One region of the Aliiroseovarius sp. B-4 genome, then DNA from elsewhere that is predicted to be linked to it. Evidence: riboswitches for the same ligand, from Rfam matches in the RefSeq annotation. Region 1 holds a riboswitch; the other holds the start of a gene.
What was found. Region 1 has a riboswitch for FMN ahead of AC13C8_RS09165 (DMT family transporter). Riboswitches for the same ligand answer to the same signal wherever they lie in the genome.

Region 1 (8,505 bases):
CGCGTCATGACCCCTACAACAGAAGCAGAACTGGCCGAAGCGATTGCGGCGGCCAACGGTCCCTTGCGGATAGCCGGTGGCGGGACGCGTGACATCGGTGTGCCGGTCGAAGGAGCGTCGTTGTCAACCTTGGGCTTGACTGGTGTCACGCTTTATGAACCCGGCGCACTGACCTTGGTGGTGCGCGCTGGCACCCCGCTTGCCGATATCGAGGCGCTACTGGCCAGGGAAGGCCAGCGTCTGGCCTTTGAACCCGGCGACATGCGTGCGCTTCTGGGCACCAAAGGCGGGTCGACCATCGGCGGAGTTATCGCCACCAACGCTTCTGGTCCCCGGCGCATTCAGGTTGGGGCAGCCCGTGATTTCTGTCTTGGGGTCCGTTTTGTTGACGGGCAGGGGCAGGTCCTGAAAAACGGCGGGCGCGTGATGAAGAACGTGACCGGCTATGACCTTGTAAAGCTGATGGCGGGCAGTTGGGGCACGTTGGGCGTCATGACCGAGGTCAGCCTGAAAGTGCTGGCCATTCCCGAAACCGAGGCGACGCTGGTCTGCAACGATGAATCTGCTGAAACCGCCGTGGCGTCCATGGCCGCCGCCTTGGGGTCGCCCTTCGATGTGACAGGTGCGGCTATGATAAACGGGCAGACGATGATCCGGGTCGAAGGCTTGGCAAAATCCGTCGCCTATCGCGCGAAGGCCTTGCAGGACGGTGTCTTGCAGGGGTTCGATATTGTCGAAGGCGCGGCCTCGGCCAAGCTGTGGGCCGACCTGCGCGACCTGACACCCTTTGCGGGCAGGGATGGCGCAGTCTGGCGCATCTCGGTCAAGCCGTCTGACGGACCGGCTCTGGTGCGTGAACTGAGCGCGCTGTCGCCCGAGGCAATTTTTGACTGGGGCGGCGGGCTGGTCTGGCTGCGTGTGGCCGATGAAGTCGATGCGGGTGCCCAGATGATCCGCGAGGATCTTGCTTCAATCGGCGGCCATGCCACTTTGGTTCGGGCAACCACCGAAACCCGTGCCTCTGTGCCGGTCTTCCATCCGGAGCCCGCGCCCATTGCGGCCCTCAGCCGTGGCCTGCGCGCGAAATTTGACCCGCGCGGTATCCTGAACCCCGGCCTGATGGGAGCCTGACATGCAAACGCATTTTACTGACGAGCAGTTGAAAGACCCTGCGATCAAGCGCGCCAATGAAATCCTGCGTTCTTGCGTGCATTGCGGGTTTTGCACGGCGACCTGCCCCAGCTATCAGGTGCTGGGGGATGAGCTCGACAGCCCGCGCGGACGCATCTATCTGATCAAGGACATGTTGGAGGCCGGGCGGCCTGCCGACAAGAAAACAGTCGAGCATGTGGATAAATGCCTGTCCTGCCTTGCCTGCATGACCACCTGTCCGTCCGGCGTGCATTACATGCATCTGATCGACCACGCCCGCGCGCATATCGAAAAAACCTATAAGCGCCCGCTGTTTGACCGGCTGCTGCGCTGGACACTGGCGCAGATCATCCCCTATCCGGGCCGGTTCCGGCTGGCGATGCAAGCGGCCCGATTGGGTCGCCCGCTGCGCAAATTCATGCCAGACCCGCGACTGGAGGCGATGCTGGAAATGGCACCGCCCAAGTTGCCAAAACCCAGCCCGAACGATAAGCCGCAAACCTTTCCGGCCAAGGGTGCGCGCAAGAAACGCGTGGCGCTGTTGACCGGTTGCGCGCAGAAGGCACTGGACACGGACATCAATGACGCAACGATCCGCCTGCTGACGCGACTGGGCTGCGAAGTGGTGGTGGCCAAGGGCATGGGGTGTTGCGGGGCGCTGACCCATCACATGGGCAAAGAGCGTGAGAGCCACGCCCAGGCTGGTGCAAATATCACCGCCTGGATCGCCGAGAAGAACGGCGCGGGGCTGGACGCCATCGTCATCAACACTTCAGGGTGCGGCACGACCGTCAAGGATTACGGGCACATGTTCCGCAATGACGCGTTGGCCGAAGATGCTGCGACGGTGTCGGCATTGGCCATGGATGTCAGCGAACTTCTGATGAAACTCGATCTGCCCGAAGCGCAGATGAACAAGCGGGTGGCCTATCATTCGGCCTGTAGTTTGCAACACGGCCAGCAGGTCAAGACCCACCCCAAAACGCTTTTGAAACGCGCAGGATTCGAGGTCGTCGAACCCGTCGATGCCCATCTATGCTGCGGGTCCGCCGGGACATATAACCTGATGCAGCCCGCGATCTCGCAAGAGTTGAAACGCCGCAAGGTCGCTAATCTGGAAGCCAAAACGCCCGAGATCATCGCAGCCGGTAATATTGGCTGCATGATGCAGATCGGATCGGGCACAGGTGTCCCGGTGGTTCACACGGTCGAGTTGCTGGATTGGGCAACCGGGGGGCCACAGCCACGCAAATTGACCTGACCATGGCAGTTTTTTCTTTTTCCTGTCCCCATTTTCGCCCTAAACATATGGTGAGAGGGTGGAAGAACCGCCCCACCAGAGGCAGAGACATGAAGAAACTAATCGCTATGATGGCGGTGGGCCTATGGCTTGCCAGCCCTTTGGTCGCATCCGATCCGTCACCGCTGCGAACCTTGATGACAGGGGATGAAAGCCGGGGATGGGAAGGCGTAGGGCGGTTGAACATCGGCGCAGGTGGCTTATGCACTGGCGCGATGATTGGCGAAAACCTGGTGCTGACTGCTGCGCATTGCATGTTTGACAAAACCACGGGCGAACGTGTTCAACCCAAAGACATTCAGTTTCTGGCGGGCTGGCGCAACGGTCGGGCGTCGGCCTATCGCGGGGTGCGCCGGGCGGTTGTGCATCCTGATTTCACCTTTTCAGGCGATGACAAGGCCGCCCGCGTTGTGAACGATCTGGCGGTGCTGGAGTTGGATCAGCCGATCCGCAAAAGCTCGGTCAAGCCGTTCGCCATTCATTCCCGCCCGCGCAAGGGGGCCGAGGTCGGCGTCGTGTCCTATGCGCATGATCGCGCAGAAAGTCCGGCATTGCAGGAAATGTGTAAGGTGCTGGCGCGTCAAAGCGGGGCGCTGGTGCTGAGTTGCTCAGTCGATTTCGGCTCGTCCGGTGCGCCGGTTTTTGTGGTGCAGGATGGAAAGCCCGCGATTGTGTCGGTAATTTCGGCAAAAGCAATGGTGCGGAACATTCCTGTGTCGCTGGGCACCAGCCTTGAAAAACCGCTGGCGGACCTCATGGATATGCTTGCCAATGGCGATGGTGTCTTTACGCGCGTGCAGCCCGTGTCGCGCCCACCGGTAAGCAACTTCGGAACCGGTGCCGCCGGCCCGGGCGGCGCAAAATTCCTGCGCCCGTAATGCTAAGGTTGCGCTGCTTTTTCCTTTGTTTCACGGCACTTCTTCTAACGCTTCCCGCCGCGATGGCGGAAGAGTCCACGAGCCTGCGCCGCTTGACCAAGCGTGAAGACTTGTTTGGATACGAGGCTGTTGGGCGTCTGGATTTCGGGCAAACGGGTTATTGCACCGGTGTCTTGATTACAACAGACCTTGTTCTGACAGCCGCCCATTGTCTGCGCAGTGTTGCGCGTGCGGGCCATGTCCAGGGGCTTCGCTTTCGGGCAGGTTTGCGCGACGGGCGCGCCGTGGCAACTCGCAACGCGAAACTGGCGATCATGCATCCGGACTATGACCCCAATCAGTGGATGAACGCTGTGAATATTCGCAACGATGTTGGATTGGTGCAACTCGACGCCCCAATTGCGGCGGCGGTCGCAGCCCCGTTTGCGGTTGCGCAGCTTCCACCCACCAAACGGAAAGTGTCGGTGGTCAGCTTCGGGGAAGGGCGCGATGCTGCCCTGTCGCGGCAAGCGGTCTGTGACGTATTGGGGCGAAATGCAGGTTTGCTGGCCTTTGATTGCGATGTCACGTTCGGATCGTCCGGGGCCCCGGTGTTTGACGACAGCGCACGCCGCGTGCGCATCGTGTCGCTCGTGTCCGCGGGAACGCGGGGCGGGCGCAACAAGATCGCCTATGGCACAGAATTGTTCGAGCGTGTGGCCGAAATAAAGCGTGCCCTGCGGGCCGGAACAGGCATCATTGGTAAAACCGGTTTTGAGCCTCGCCGATTAGGCGTCGGGCAGTCGAATGATGGTGGCGCGAAATTTCTGCGTCCCTGACCCCTTGAAGGGTGAAAAAACTTCCATAAATCTGTGGCACGGGCGCCGAAGGATCGGGCCCGGAACTCTGCCTGTCCCAGTGAAGGGAAGGCGCAACACTGTCGCTTTCAGGAGGACACCATGCGTAACTTTGACCTTTCGCCCCTATACCGCGCCACCGTCGGTTTCGATCAGATCGCCGACCTGATGGACCGGGTGCTGACCAATGACGTGAGCCGCGAAAGCTATCCGCCCTATAACATTGAAAAGATCGCTGACGACGGTTGGCGCATTTCGGTTGCTGTGGCGGGCTTCACCGAAGACGAACTGTCGGTGGAAGTTCGCGAAAACGCCTTGGTCATCTCGGCCAAGAAGGCGGACGAGGAAGAGCGGACCTATCTGCACCGTGGCATTGCCACGCGTGCGTTCGAGCGCCGCTTTCATCTGGCCGACCATGTGCGCGTGACGGGCGCATCCCATGAACATGGTATGTTGCATATCGACCTTGTGCGCGAAGTGCCCGAGGCTTTGAAGCCACGCCGGATCGAGATTGCAAAATCCAAGGACGTGGAACGCAAAGCGATCGAAGCCTAAACATGGCTTGATCATCCGATAAGATGGGCGCGGAGGGCAACCTCCGCGCTTTTGTTTTACACGGTCTGACGCCGTTCCTGTTCCAGCAGGTAAAAGCTGGCCGCCAGAATGATCGCGGTGCCCAGCCACATGGACCCGGTTGGCAGAAAACCGAAAACGGCAAATCCCAGCACCACGTTGAACACCAGCTTCAGATGGTCAAACGGTTGCAGGAAGGCCGCATCGGCCAGCGAGTAGGCACGCACCAGCACATGCTGTGCAAAGGCGGTCAATAGCCCGGCACCGACCACCAGCCAGATTGCGTCCATCGGCAGGGTGAACCCTGACCCAAGCGCCAAAGCGGCATTGATCGGGCTGAGGAGGACCAGAAGATAGATCGTGACTGTCTCCGGCCCATCTGCGCGGGTCAGAAACTTCGTGATCACCGAACTGGCCGCCCAAAGGGCGGCGGCGCCGACGGGCAGAAGGGCCACAAGCTCGAACCGGTCGGACCAGGGTTCAAGGATGACTGCACCGCCGATGATCCCAAGAAGGACCGCACCCCAGCGATGCATGGACACCGTTTCACGCAGGAACAGCCCCGCACCGAGTGTCACAAAAAACGGGGATAGTAAGATAAGTGCGATGGCCTGCCAGATCGGAACATACGCCAAGCCCAGCGTCCAAAGCTGGACACCTCCGGCGGCCAAGGCGACGCGCAGAATATGCAACCAGACCTGCCCGGTTTTTATCGCCGCCGCACGGTGGCGAACCACCCATGGCAGGTAAAACCCCAAAGCGATCAGATATTGCCAGAACGTAACCGAGGGCGCGGACGCCCCCATTTTCATTGTCGCCCCTTGCAGAGCTGTGTTCACGACGGCGAAGCTTGCGCCTGCCAGAACCATGAGACCAGCGGCCTTCACAGGCGTGGTCAGTGTCAGTTGATGAGCCATTGCGCAATGTCCTTTCTTCCTTACGCGTTGACCCAAGGCAGAAGGACAAGGCGCGCGGGAAAACCCGTCGCGCCTTTGACCATCCTCTTCCATCCGGACTTTAACCGTCGGCCCCGGAATTTCACCGGATCTGCTGACCCAGGCGTTTCATTAGAAACGCGAGGCGCTCGCGGGCTGTAACCGCCGGTGGGGAATTTCGCCCCGCCCTGAGAATGTCGCCACCCCGGCAGGGGCAGCGACAGGGAAGATAGGTTCGGGATGGCGCGCGGTCAAGCGGCCTTAGTTCGACAGGCTCTCGGCCAGACGCATCAGCGTGACCGCCTCGGCCCGGTAGCCATAAGGGTCGTCGCCCTTGGACCCGTTGGCCAGCGCGATGGCGTCGGAGTACGTCCAGTCGCCAAGATATTTGTCCTCGCGCAGCAACTGGCCGAAGCCAGCGATGGCGGCGGCAAACTGCTGTTCGCTGCCCGCTTTGTCCGCATCGGACATGATCGGCGTCTCGATCAACGTGCTGACATCCTCGCCGGGGCGTTTGTAGCGCAGTTTGAGAAAGCCAATCTCGTCCGACCCATCCGCGTCAGGGCTCGGGGCATAGCGTAGCGCGTCTGTCAAAACGGCATCCGAGCCGACAGGCGTGACCTCGTAGATCGCCGTCACCTGATGGCCCGCCCCAATCTCGCCCGCGTCCACCTTGTCATTGTTGAAGTCCTCGCGCGCCAAGGTGCGGGTTTCATAGCCGATCAGACGGTATTCCGCGACTTGGGCGGGGTTGAACTCGACTTGTATTTTTACGTCATCAGCAAGGGGGTAAAGCACGCCGGAAAGCTGATCGACGAGCACTTTTCGCGCCTCGCCCAGCGTATCGATATACGCGGCCTGCCCATTTCCGTTCTGCGCCAGTGCCTGCATGGTCGCGTCATCCAGATTGCCGCGCCCGAAGCCCAGGATCGACAGATAGGTGCCGGTGTCGCGCTTGTCCGCAATGAAATCCTTCAGCGCGTCGGGGTCGTGAATGCCCACATTGAAATCACCATCCGTGGCCAGCAGCACTCGACCAACTTCGCCGTCAGCGGCCATGCGGTCCGCAATCTGATAGGCCAGTTCGATCCCTTGCGCACCAGCGGTCGATCCACCAGCATCCAACCGGTCCAGAGCGCCCAGAATGGTGGCACGATCTGCGGCTTTGGTGGGTTCCAGAACCTCGCCTGCGCTGCCAGCATAAGCGACGATGGCGACCTCATCCTCCGGCCGCAATTCGGATAACATCAGGCGCAGGCTTTGCTTCAGAAGCGGCAGTTTATCGGGGTCTGACATCGACCCGGACGTGTCGATCAGGAACACCAGGTTCAGCGGTGGGCGGTCCGTGATCATCTCGCCCTGAATGCCGATTTGCACCAGTTGCGTGCCGGAATTCCACGGCGTTTGCATCGTCGTAACCGTGGGTGCGAACGGATGCGGCCCCTCGGGCGCGGGGTAGGTGTAGGGGAAGTAGTTCACCATTTCCTCGATCCGCACCGCGTCCGGGTTGGGCAGATAGCCCGATTTCAAATCGCGCCGCACCACCGCATAGCTGGCCGTGTCCACGTCGATCGAGAAGGTGGAAACCGGGTCCTCGGTTGTAATTTTCAGGGGCGAAGGGACCTCGTTGGCGTATTCTTCGCCGCGTGCATCCCGCGGCACGGGTAGGATGCCGGGCATGTCGTCATACGTGATGTAACCGTCGCTGTCCGCAAAGGGCGATCCGTCCGCCTCCATCAACGGTTCGGCGACAACGGAAGGGGTGGCTTGCCCGGTCTGTGCACGCAACTCAGTCGTGCTGTCAGACCGAGTCCGTGCGGGCGGCTGTGCAACTTTTCCCAAAGGTTTGGGGGCGGACGGCGCGATTGCCTCTTCGCGTTCAATCAGCGTGTCATCGACTGTGGGTGTCGGGGTCATCGTCACCCCCGGCATTTCCACCTGATCAACATTCGGCATCACCACCAGCACGGCAAAGCCCACCGCCACCAGCGCGGTCGTCGCAGCCAATCCGCCGCGTGTGTTCAACGCATTCAACATTTCAAGAACTCCTTTTCCAAGCGCCCCGAATTTCGGAGCGTCAGAAGTAGGACGCGCGCCGTCACGCGATCCTTGGAGGTCATCGAAATTTTTCATCGCAAGCGCCAGATCGGCCTCTTTCTTTGAGGCGTCCGGGGCAGGTGGGGCCGCGTGCAGGGCGGCCTTCAGATCGTCCAGATCGTCGGTCATATCGCGTCCTCCTCAGCCCGCATCGCACGCAGGCGTTTCTTCACTTCGGACATCCGCCAGGCGATGGTGCCTTCGGACAGACCCAGAACGTCGCCGGCTTGCGCCTGTGTCAATTCTTCACCAAGAACCAATGCGACGGTGTCACGTAACTCGTCGGGCAGGGCGGTCATGGCCTGGGTCAGCCAATCCTGCGCCTCGGTCTCTTCCCGGATGGCTGCGCGCCGGTTCACTTCCCAATCACCCCAGCCATCGGCAGCCCGCGCGTGGGTTGCAGCACGGCGGCGACGGTCATGGGCGGCATTCACGGCAATGCGGTAGAGCCAGGTTGTGAACCGTGCCTCGGCCCGGAAACCTTTTAGCTTGGCGGGCAGGGCCGCGCAGATATCTTGCGTCAGGTCTTCGGCATCCGCCCGATTTCCCATCATCCGGAACGTAAACGCGAACAGCCGGTCATAGTGGCGTGACAGCAGGGCCGCGAAGGCAGCCCTGTCCCCTGTCACCGCCGCTGCGGCCAGTTCCTCGTCCTGATCGGTCATCATCTTCACATAGAGTAAGACGCGGGCGAAACGTCAATCCTTGGCGGAAAACCGAAAAAAGGCGGCAGG
Region 2 (8,505 bases), on a different contig from region 1:
ACCTTCGGCATCACCCGTGAGGCCATCATCGCACGGGCGGAAGCCTTGGTCGAACGGGAGGCGTGCCAATGACGGCACCGCTGATCCTTGCGCAGGATGGCCCGATTTCGGCACCGGCGCTGACGCAACACCTGGCCCGATGGGCCGGACAGGACGACAGCCGACACGCGCTGGCGGCATTGCTGACGGCCCTGGCCGAAGGCAGCATTCCCCTGGCGGGCCGCCTGGCGCAGGGCCATCTGACCGGCGATCCGACCACCGTGCTGGGCATCAACGATTCCGGCGACAAGCAGAAGGCGCTGGACATGGCGGCCCACGACCATTTTGTGGCGCTCCTGCGCGGGTTTTCGGTCGCACGCATCCTGTCGGAAGAGTCCGACACGGTGATCGAGCTGGACCCAACCGGCCGGTTCGACGTAGCGATGGACCCGATCGATGGCTCGGGCAGCATCGGCATCGGAGCCCCGCTGGGCGCGCTCTTCGCGGTTTTTCCCGCGGGCGAGAGCTTCCTGCGTCCGGGGCGCGAGATAATTGCTGCGGCTTATGTGTCCTTCGGCCATTCCGTCGACTTCGGGTTCAGCGCTGGGGACGGCGTATCCATCGCGACGCTCGATCCGGCCAGCGGCGTCTTTCACGTGGACACCACGGATGTCCGGATGAAGGACGATACCACGACAATTGCCTTCAACGCCTCGAACCGCAAACGCTGGCTGCCCGGGTTGCAGACCTATGTGTTCGACCTGCTGGAAGGTGCCGAGGGGCCGCGGGGACGCGACTTCAACATGCGCTGGATCGCCGCCGCGGTGGGCGACCTGCACCGCATCCTGCGCCGCGGCGGGCTGTTCATGTATCCGGGGGACAGCCGTCCGGGATATGAAAACGGCTTCCTTAGGTTGGCCTACGAGGCCTTTCCAATTGCCTATCTCATCGAACAGGCCGGGGGTGCGGCAACGGACGGCACGAGCGCCATCCTTGATCGGATCCCGGCGCATCTGCACGACCGCGTACCGCTGATCTTCGGCAATCGCGGTGAGGTCGCCACTGTCGGCGACTACCTCGCAATCCCGGAACATCAGGAGACCTAACATGGCCCGAATCACATTGCGCCAGCTTCTCGACCACGCCGCCGAACACGACTACGCAGTGCCCGCTTTCAACATGTCGAACATGGAACAGGGGCTGGCCATTATGGCCGCCGCCGACGCCACCGGTGCACCGGTGATCCTTCAGGCCAGCCGTGGCGCGCGGGCCTATGCAAACGACGTGGTGCTGGCCAAGCTGATCGACGCCCTTGTCGAGGTCTACCCGCACATTCCGGTCTGCATGCACCTCGACCACGGCAACACCCTTGCGACTTGCGTCACCGCGATCCAGCACGGCTTTACATCGGTCATGATGGACGGCTCGTTGAAGGAGGATGGCACGACGCCGGCCGACTATGCCTACAACGTGGCGGTGACCCGCTCCGTGGTTGAAATGGCCCATGCCGCAGGCGTTTCCGTCGAGGGTGAACTGGGCGTTCTGGGCTCGCTTGAGACTGGCATGGGCGATCAGGAGGACGGCCACGGCGCCACCGAAAAGCTGAGCCATGACCAGTTGCTGACCGACCCGGAAGAGGCCGGGCGTTTCGTCGCGGACACCGGGGTCGATGCGCTGGCCGTGGCCATGGGCACCAGCCACGGCGCCTACAAATTCACTCGCCAGCCGGACGGGGACGTGCTGGCGATGGGCGTGATCGAGGCGATTCACAAGCGACTGCCGAACACGCACCTGGTGATGCACGGGTCGTCCTCGGTGCCCGAGGAACTGCGGTTGCTGATCAACGAGTTCGGCGGCGACATCAAACCGACCTGGGGCGTCCCGCTGGAAGAAATCCGGCGCGGCATTCGCCATGGCGTGCGAAAGGTGAACATCGATACCGACCTGCGCCTTGCCGCCACCTCGGCCATCCGCAGGACGCTGGTCAGCACGCCGTCCGAATTCGACCCACGCAAATACCTCAAGCCCGCGATGGACAGCATGAAGGCCGAGTGCGTCCGCAAGTTCGAAACCTTCGGCACGGCAGGTCAAGCCGAGCGCATTCGTGTTCGTGCACTGGCCGAGATGGCTTCGGCCTACTGAGACGGACGAAAGGAAAGACATCCATGAAATTCTTTGTCGATACCGCTATTGTCGCGGATATCCGAGAACTCGACGAATACGGACTGCTGGATGGCGTCACCACGAACCCGTCGCTGATCGCCAAATCAGGCCGCGACTTCAAGGAGGTCATCGCCGAGATCTGCGCTCTGATCGACGGCCCTGTGTCTGCCGAAGTAGCGGCGATGGATTTCGACGGCATGGTCGCGGAAGGCGAGCATCTGGCCAAGATCGCCGACAACGTGGTGATCAAGCTGCCGCTGACGCTCGACGGCTTGAAAGCCTGCCGCCATTTCACTGCCAAGGGCATCAAGACGAATGTCACCCTATGCTTTGCCGCCAATCAGGCGCTTCTGGCTGCGAAAGCGGGGGCCACGTATATTTCGCCCTTCGTCGGGCGGCTCGACGATCTGAACATCGACGGGATGGAGCTGATCCGCGAGATCCGGGTGATCTATGACAACTACGGGTTTCAGACCCAGATCCTCGCGGCCTCGATCCGGTCCGCCAATCACGTCAAGGAGGCCGCAATGGCCGGGGCGGATGTGGCCACCATACCGGCCGGGGTGATCAAGGGGCTGGCCAACCACGCGCTGACCGACAAGGGGCTCGATCAGTTTGCCGGCGACTGGGCCGCGACCGGACAGACAATCCTGTGATTGGCGGCCGCGGCCAATCCCGATCAGACGGGTTTGGCCGCGGCATCGCCCAGCAGCACCCGTGCCGTGCGTTCGTCGGTAATCAGGCCGGACAACCGCCCGCTGTTCAGAACCGCGCGGATTGGCGCAACTTTCTCGGGTCCACCAGCCAGGGCGATGATCCGGTCGTCGCGCGTGGTGTCGAGCGAAACCGCCAGTGTCCGCGAGGTCAGCGGGGTTTCCAGGGCGCGGCCTTCGGGGTCGAAGAAATGCCCCAGCATTTCGCCGACGCCGCCCGCCTGGGATATCGCCTCGATCTCGGACGGTTCGATCATTCCCGAGGTGACCAGTTGGGTTTCGGCCTCGACCGTGCCGATGCCGACGATCTTCAGCGGTGCGGTTTCGGCCAGTTGGAACACCTCGGTCACGCCGCGCTGCGCCAACAGCACCTCGCGGTCCTCGCTGGTATTGGCAAAAAACGGCACCGGCATCACGTAGGCCCGCGCGCCGGTCTTTTCCGCCAGCAGGTGCATCACGTCATGAGGGTTGGCGGCGAAGTTCCGGGTCAGCCCGCCCAGCAGCGACACGAAGCTGAGGCCCGTCGTGCCAAACCGGGGCATGGCGCGGACCGCCTCGGCCAGCGTGCGGCCATGACCGATACCGATGGTCAGTTCCTCGCCGCTTTCCATCCAGCGCCTGAGCCGCGACGCGCCCGCCAGACCGAGTGTGCGGAAGGGGATGCCGTCTTCTTCAAGGTCGGGTGCGACCTCGCAGGTCTCAAGCCCGTACTGCGTGCAAAGCATCTGTTCGAGTTCGATGCACTCGATGATATCGCCCTCGATCGAGACCTTGACGGCGCCTTCGGCCACGGCCCGGGCGATCAGGCGGTGGGCCTTGACCGAGGGCACGCCGATGCGCTTGGCCACCTCGGCCTGGCGCAGCCCTCCCACGTAATGCAGCCAGGCGGCGCGGATCGCCAGGGAATGCTCGGCATCTCCCGAACCGCGGTCTTTCGCCATATCACCTCCTCCGCTTTTGCGACGCCTATCGCGCCTGTTCCATGATGCCTGCCAAAACCGTTTCGTCCAGTGGAGCCGGGTTTGCCTTCATCGACGAAGAGCTGGCCGCCATCGCGGCTGCGCGTGCCCGGTGGGGGCACGTCACGCCCTGCGCATCAAGCCCCGGCAGGCCCGCTTCGCGCGCCCAAGCGTGGAGCGCCATGAATGCCGCGTCCGGTTCAATACTCAGAGCCTTGGCCAGGCTTTGGCGGACATGTCCGATGCGGCATGCGGTGGCACCACTGGCACGTTCGGCATTGGCTGTCAGCCCATGCGGCAGAAGCGCGCCGCAGATGGCGCCGTGCGACGCGCCCGACAGGCCGCCCAATGGCCCGGCCAGCCCGTGCACGACGCCCAGACCGGCATTGGCGAGGGCCAGCCCGCCGCAGAGGCTGGTCCAGGCCATGACGTCGCGCGCATCGGCATCTTCGTTTTGCATCAGGGTCATGAGCGCGGGCAGGCCGCAGTCAATCGCGGGACGGCAAAGCGCATCGGTCATCGGGTTGGCGCGGATGCAGAGGTAAGGCTCAATCACCTGCGTGATGGCGTCCAGACCCGAGGCCAGCGTAATGGCACGCGGGCAACCATCGGTCAGTGCAGGATCAATGACCGCGATGCGTGGCAGCATGCGCGCGTCCCGCAGCGACACCTTGCGCTGCGCGTCGGGCACCGAGATCACGGCGTTGCGGGTCACTTCCGCCCCGGTGCCTGCCGTAGTCGGCAAGGCGGCGAAGGGCAGCGGGGTTGCCTCGAGCGGCAAGCCTTGGCCGACGACTTCAAGATGATCATGCAGTGGCCGGTTGACGGGCACCAGCGCGGCGATGGCCTTGGCCGCGTCGATCACCGCACCGCCACCGATGGCAATGACCGCCTGCGCGTCGTGGTCGCGCGCCGCCGACACGCCGTATGCGATCAGATCGACATCGGGCTCCGCGGCGACGGCAATGGTCGACACCGCACAGCCCTGGGCTGTCAGCGCCTCGCACAGCCAGCCAGAGCGCGAGGCCGTCGCGCCATGCACCAGCAGAACCCGTTTGCCCAACCTTGCCAGATCGGGCACTGCCCGACCGGCTTCGCCCCGTCCGAAGCGGATGTCGGAGGCGGTAGCAAAGTGAAAGGCGGGCTGGGGCATGGCTCAGACCTCCAGGGCGGTGACCATCAGAACAGCATCCGCGGCCTCTTCGCCTTTCTTGACGAAATGGTCACGGAAGAATCCGATGTGCTCGGCCGTCGGCTGGAAGTGATGCGGCGTCAGCGAGACCGAGAATGTCGGCACGCCCGTGTCCAGTTGCGCGCGCATCAGACCGTCCACCACGGCCTGCGCCACGAAATCGTGACGGTAGATCCCGCCATCGACAACCAGCGCGGCGCAGACGATGGTGTCATAGCCGCCGCCTCGGCCCAGTTTCCGCGCCAGCAACGGCATTTCGAAAGCGCCCGGCACGTCGAACGGCGTGACTTCGGCTGGCCTACCGGCATCGGCCAGGCGCTTTTTGAACCCGACCAGCGCCTGATCGACGATCTCGGCGTGCCATCGGGCCTTGATGAAGGCGATTTTGAGTGTGTCAGTCATGGAACCATCCTTTGCGTTTCAAAAGTGGTCCCAAGGCGATTCCAGCCGTGCGGGCGTGGGGGCCCGACGGCTGGTTCTCTTCCATCCGGACTTTAACCGTCGGCCCCGGACTTTCACCGGTGTCTGCTTGACCCCTCCGGATTGCTCCGAAAGGCGCTCGCGGGCTGTCACCGCCGGTGGGGAATTTCACCCCGCCCTGAGAACAGGTGTCAAATGACAAGATTTGCCGGAATTGGCAAGCGCATGTCATCCGGGCCGTCTCAGACATTCAGGTCGCGCGCCCCGCTGTCGATATGCGGCGCCCAGAAGGCGACGCTTTCGGCGATCTGCGGGATCACCTGCCGGTCGTTTGGTTCGCGCTCCTTGAAGGACAGTTCGAGGCAGATCTCGTTATCGACCGCGCCGCCTTCGGCAAAGGCTTTCAGAAGCGGGTCCGGCTGGATCGCGCCCTTTGCGTTGAACTCGGCCGTGAATGGCCGGTGGCCGGACTTGTCCATCATCGACTGCTTGATGTGAATGATGGGGCTGACTTTCGGCACCGCCCGCGCCCAGGCATAGGGATCGGTGTCGTCCGGGTTGGGGCTGGTCACGTCGCCATGGTCGATATCGGCCATCATCCACATCGGCACCGCCATGTCGGCGGCGGTCAGCCGGTCCTGCAGCTTCATGCATTCTGCGATGGTTTCGCCAAACTCGCGCCCGACGCTCATCGGTTCCCAGAAGACGTACTCGAGTCCGGCCGCCTTGGCATGGTCCGCCACCTCGGCCCAGCAATCTATGGCGATTTGCAAAAGCTCCTCGCGGCGTGCGGGGTCGTCGTAATCAAGGAAGGTGAAGATCGCGAATTGCGTGCCGACCGAGGTGCCGCCGAGATCGCCGATGATGTCGGCAAAAGTCTTGAACCAGTCGACGTAGTAGCGGCGCACGTCGGCGTCCGGGTGGCCGAAATGGTTCAGGCGTCCGTATGGCCCGGTCATGCCGCTGGTCACCCGCGCGCCGGTGCGCTGCAGCGCACGGTTCATGTCGCGGGTCAGCCGCCGGATCACGGGGGCAGGCCAGGACGGGTTAATGAACTCATGCGTCAGCTGGATATCGCGGATGCGGATATCGCGCGCAATGGCATCGACCAGGTCGTCCGGTTCGGCGAAACGGTTCACCAGCGGATTGGTATTCAGCGAAAGCGTCAGCGCCATCAGGCGGCCTCCCTTTGGTCTTCGAACCACTTGCGGAACGCGTTCTGCTCGACTTCGGTCAGGTGCAGCCGGTGCTTGGTGCGACGCCAGAGAATGTCCTCGGCGGTCTGCGCCCATTCATACGCCACGAGATAGGCAGCCTCAGCCTCGTAGAGATTGCCGCCGAAATGCTGCCCCAACCCTTGGAGAGAAGTCGCATCCCCCACGATCTTGGCCACCCGCGTGCCGTAGAGCCGCCCGTAGTGCTGGCGCAATGCGCGTGGCATCCAGGGATAGTCGCGCTTCATCTGGTTGCGGAAGGTCTCGTAATCCGCGTTCTCGATATCGCCGCCGGGCAGGGGGGCGGTCTCGGTCCAGTCGCCGCCCATCTGGGGGAAGAACTTGGCGATCCGTTGCAGGCCGCGTTCGGCCAGTTCGCGGAAGGTGGTGATCTTGCCGCCGAAGATGTTCAGCAGCGGCGCGCCGCCCGTGTCGTCGATGTCGAACACATAATCGCGCGTCACCGCCGACGGGTTGCCCTGGCCGTCGTCGAACAGCGGCCGCACGCCCGAGAAGGTGGTCAGCACGTCGTCGCGGGTCAGCTGCTCCTTGAAGTACTTGTTCACCGCGTCGATCAGGTACTGCACTTCCGAGTCGTCGGCGGTCACATCCTCTGCGCGGCCCTCATAGGCAATGTCGGTGGTGCCGATCAGCGCCTTGTCACGCTCGTACGGGTTGATGAAGATCACTCGCTTGTCGTGGTTCTGCACGAGGTAGGCATTCTCGCCTTTCCAGAATTTCGGCACGATGATGTGGCTGCCCTTGACCAGCCGCACATTGCGCGGAGAGTTCGACCCGGCCACGCGGTTGACCACGTCGGTCACCCAGGGACCTGCGGCATTGACCAGCAGCTTGGCTTCGAACTCGCGCGTCTCGCCGGTGACGGAGTTCTGCGTCGTCACCCGCCAGGCATTTCCGTCACGCCGCGCCGAGGTGCAGGGCGACCGGGTCAGCACCGTCGCACCGCGCTCTGCCGCATCCACGGCGTTGAGCACCACGAGGCGGGCATCGTCGACCCAGCAGTCGGAATATTCGAACCCGCGCGCGTACGCATCCTTGATTGCGGCGCCCTCGGGGTCGCGGTGCAGGTCCAGCGTGCGGGTGCCGGGCAGTTTCTTGCGGCCGCCGAGATGGTCGTAAAGGAACAGCCCCAGCCGCACCAGCCACGCCGGGCGGTCCTGCGGCGAATGCGGCAGGACAAAACGCATCGGCCAGATGATATGCGGTGCGTTCCGCATCAGCACTTCGCGTTCGATCAGCGCTTCGCGCACCAGCCGGAATTCGTAGTATTCCAGGTAGCGCAGCCCGCCATGCACCAGCTTGCCCGAGCGGGAAGAGGTGCCTTCGGCCAAATCGTCCTTTTCGCACAGCACGACGCTCAGGCCACGGCCTGCCGCATCACGGGCAATGCCCGCGCCGTTGATGCCGCCGCCGATCACGAAGAGGTCGACCTTCTGGATATCGCTCATGTCTCAGGCTCCTTGCGAGGCGCGCGCTGCCGCCAACCCGTCCCAGACCGGGGCCAGGCCTTCGCGCGCGTGTCGGTAATTGTCGAAGAGTTTGTCATAGACGGGCACGAGACCCGGATCAGGCGCTTCCGGCTCTTCCAGAAGCGGGGTGGTCCAGTCTGCGATGCAGGCGTCCATGCTGTCGTAGGCGCCGATTGCGACGGTGGCCATCATGGCGCAGCCCGCCGCGCCGGCCTCCTCACGTGCGGAGACTCGGACAGGCGTGTCGAGCGATGCGGCGAGAACGCGGCGCAGCGCGGCAGAACGGGCCGCACCGCCGGTCAGGCGCAATTCGCGGGGCATGTCGCCCATCGCGGCATAGCAATCCCGCGCGGCCATCCCGAGCCCTTCGATCAC

Region 2: linked by a shared signal. The riboswitch ahead of AC13C8_RS01550 (6,7-dimethyl-8-ribityllumazine synthase) and the one ahead of AC13C8_RS09165 (DMT family transporter) in region 1 are both predicted to bind FMN.

The regions. Positions count from the first base shown of each region.
Region 1 is NZ_JBSXNV010000035.1:262,232-270,736, forward strand. Features, by position in the region: gene AC13C8_RS09135 (FAD-linked oxidase C-terminal domain-containing protein) at 1-10, shown strand, start outside; gene glcE (glycolate oxidase subunit GlcE) at 7-1,131, shown strand; gene glcF (glycolate oxidase subunit GlcF) at 1,133-2,413, shown strand; gene AC13C8_RS09150 (trypsin-like serine peptidase) at 2,503-3,330, shown strand; gene AC13C8_RS09155 (trypsin-like serine peptidase) at 3,393-4,148, shown strand; gene AC13C8_RS09160 (Hsp20 family protein) at 4,269-4,721, shown strand; gene AC13C8_RS09165 (DMT family transporter) at 4,778-5,656, opposite strand; FMN riboswitch at 5,734-5,874, opposite strand; gene AC13C8_RS09170 (vWA domain-containing protein) at 5,936-7,900, opposite strand; gene AC13C8_RS09175 (RNA polymerase sigma factor) at 7,897-8,436, opposite strand.
Region 2 is NZ_JBSXNV010000024.1:43,349-51,853, reverse strand. Features, by position in the region: gene tkt (transketolase) at 1-72, shown strand, start outside; gene AC13C8_RS01575 (class 1 fructose-bisphosphatase) at 69-1,085, shown strand; gene fba (class II fructose-bisphosphate aldolase) at 1,087-2,121, shown strand; gene fsa (fructose-6-phosphate aldolase) at 2,145-2,798, shown strand; gene AC13C8_RS01560 (sugar-binding transcriptional regulator) at 2,822-3,796, opposite strand; gene AC13C8_RS01555 (iron-containing alcohol dehydrogenase) at 3,822-4,967, opposite strand; gene AC13C8_RS01550 (6,7-dimethyl-8-ribityllumazine synthase) at 4,971-5,408, opposite strand; FMN riboswitch at 5,478-5,616, opposite strand; gene AC13C8_RS01545 (sugar phosphate isomerase/epimerase family protein) at 5,669-6,601, opposite strand; gene AC13C8_RS01540 (glycerol-3-phosphate dehydrogenase) at 6,601-8,109, opposite strand; gene AC13C8_RS01535 (FGGY family carbohydrate kinase) at 8,113-8,505, opposite strand, start outside.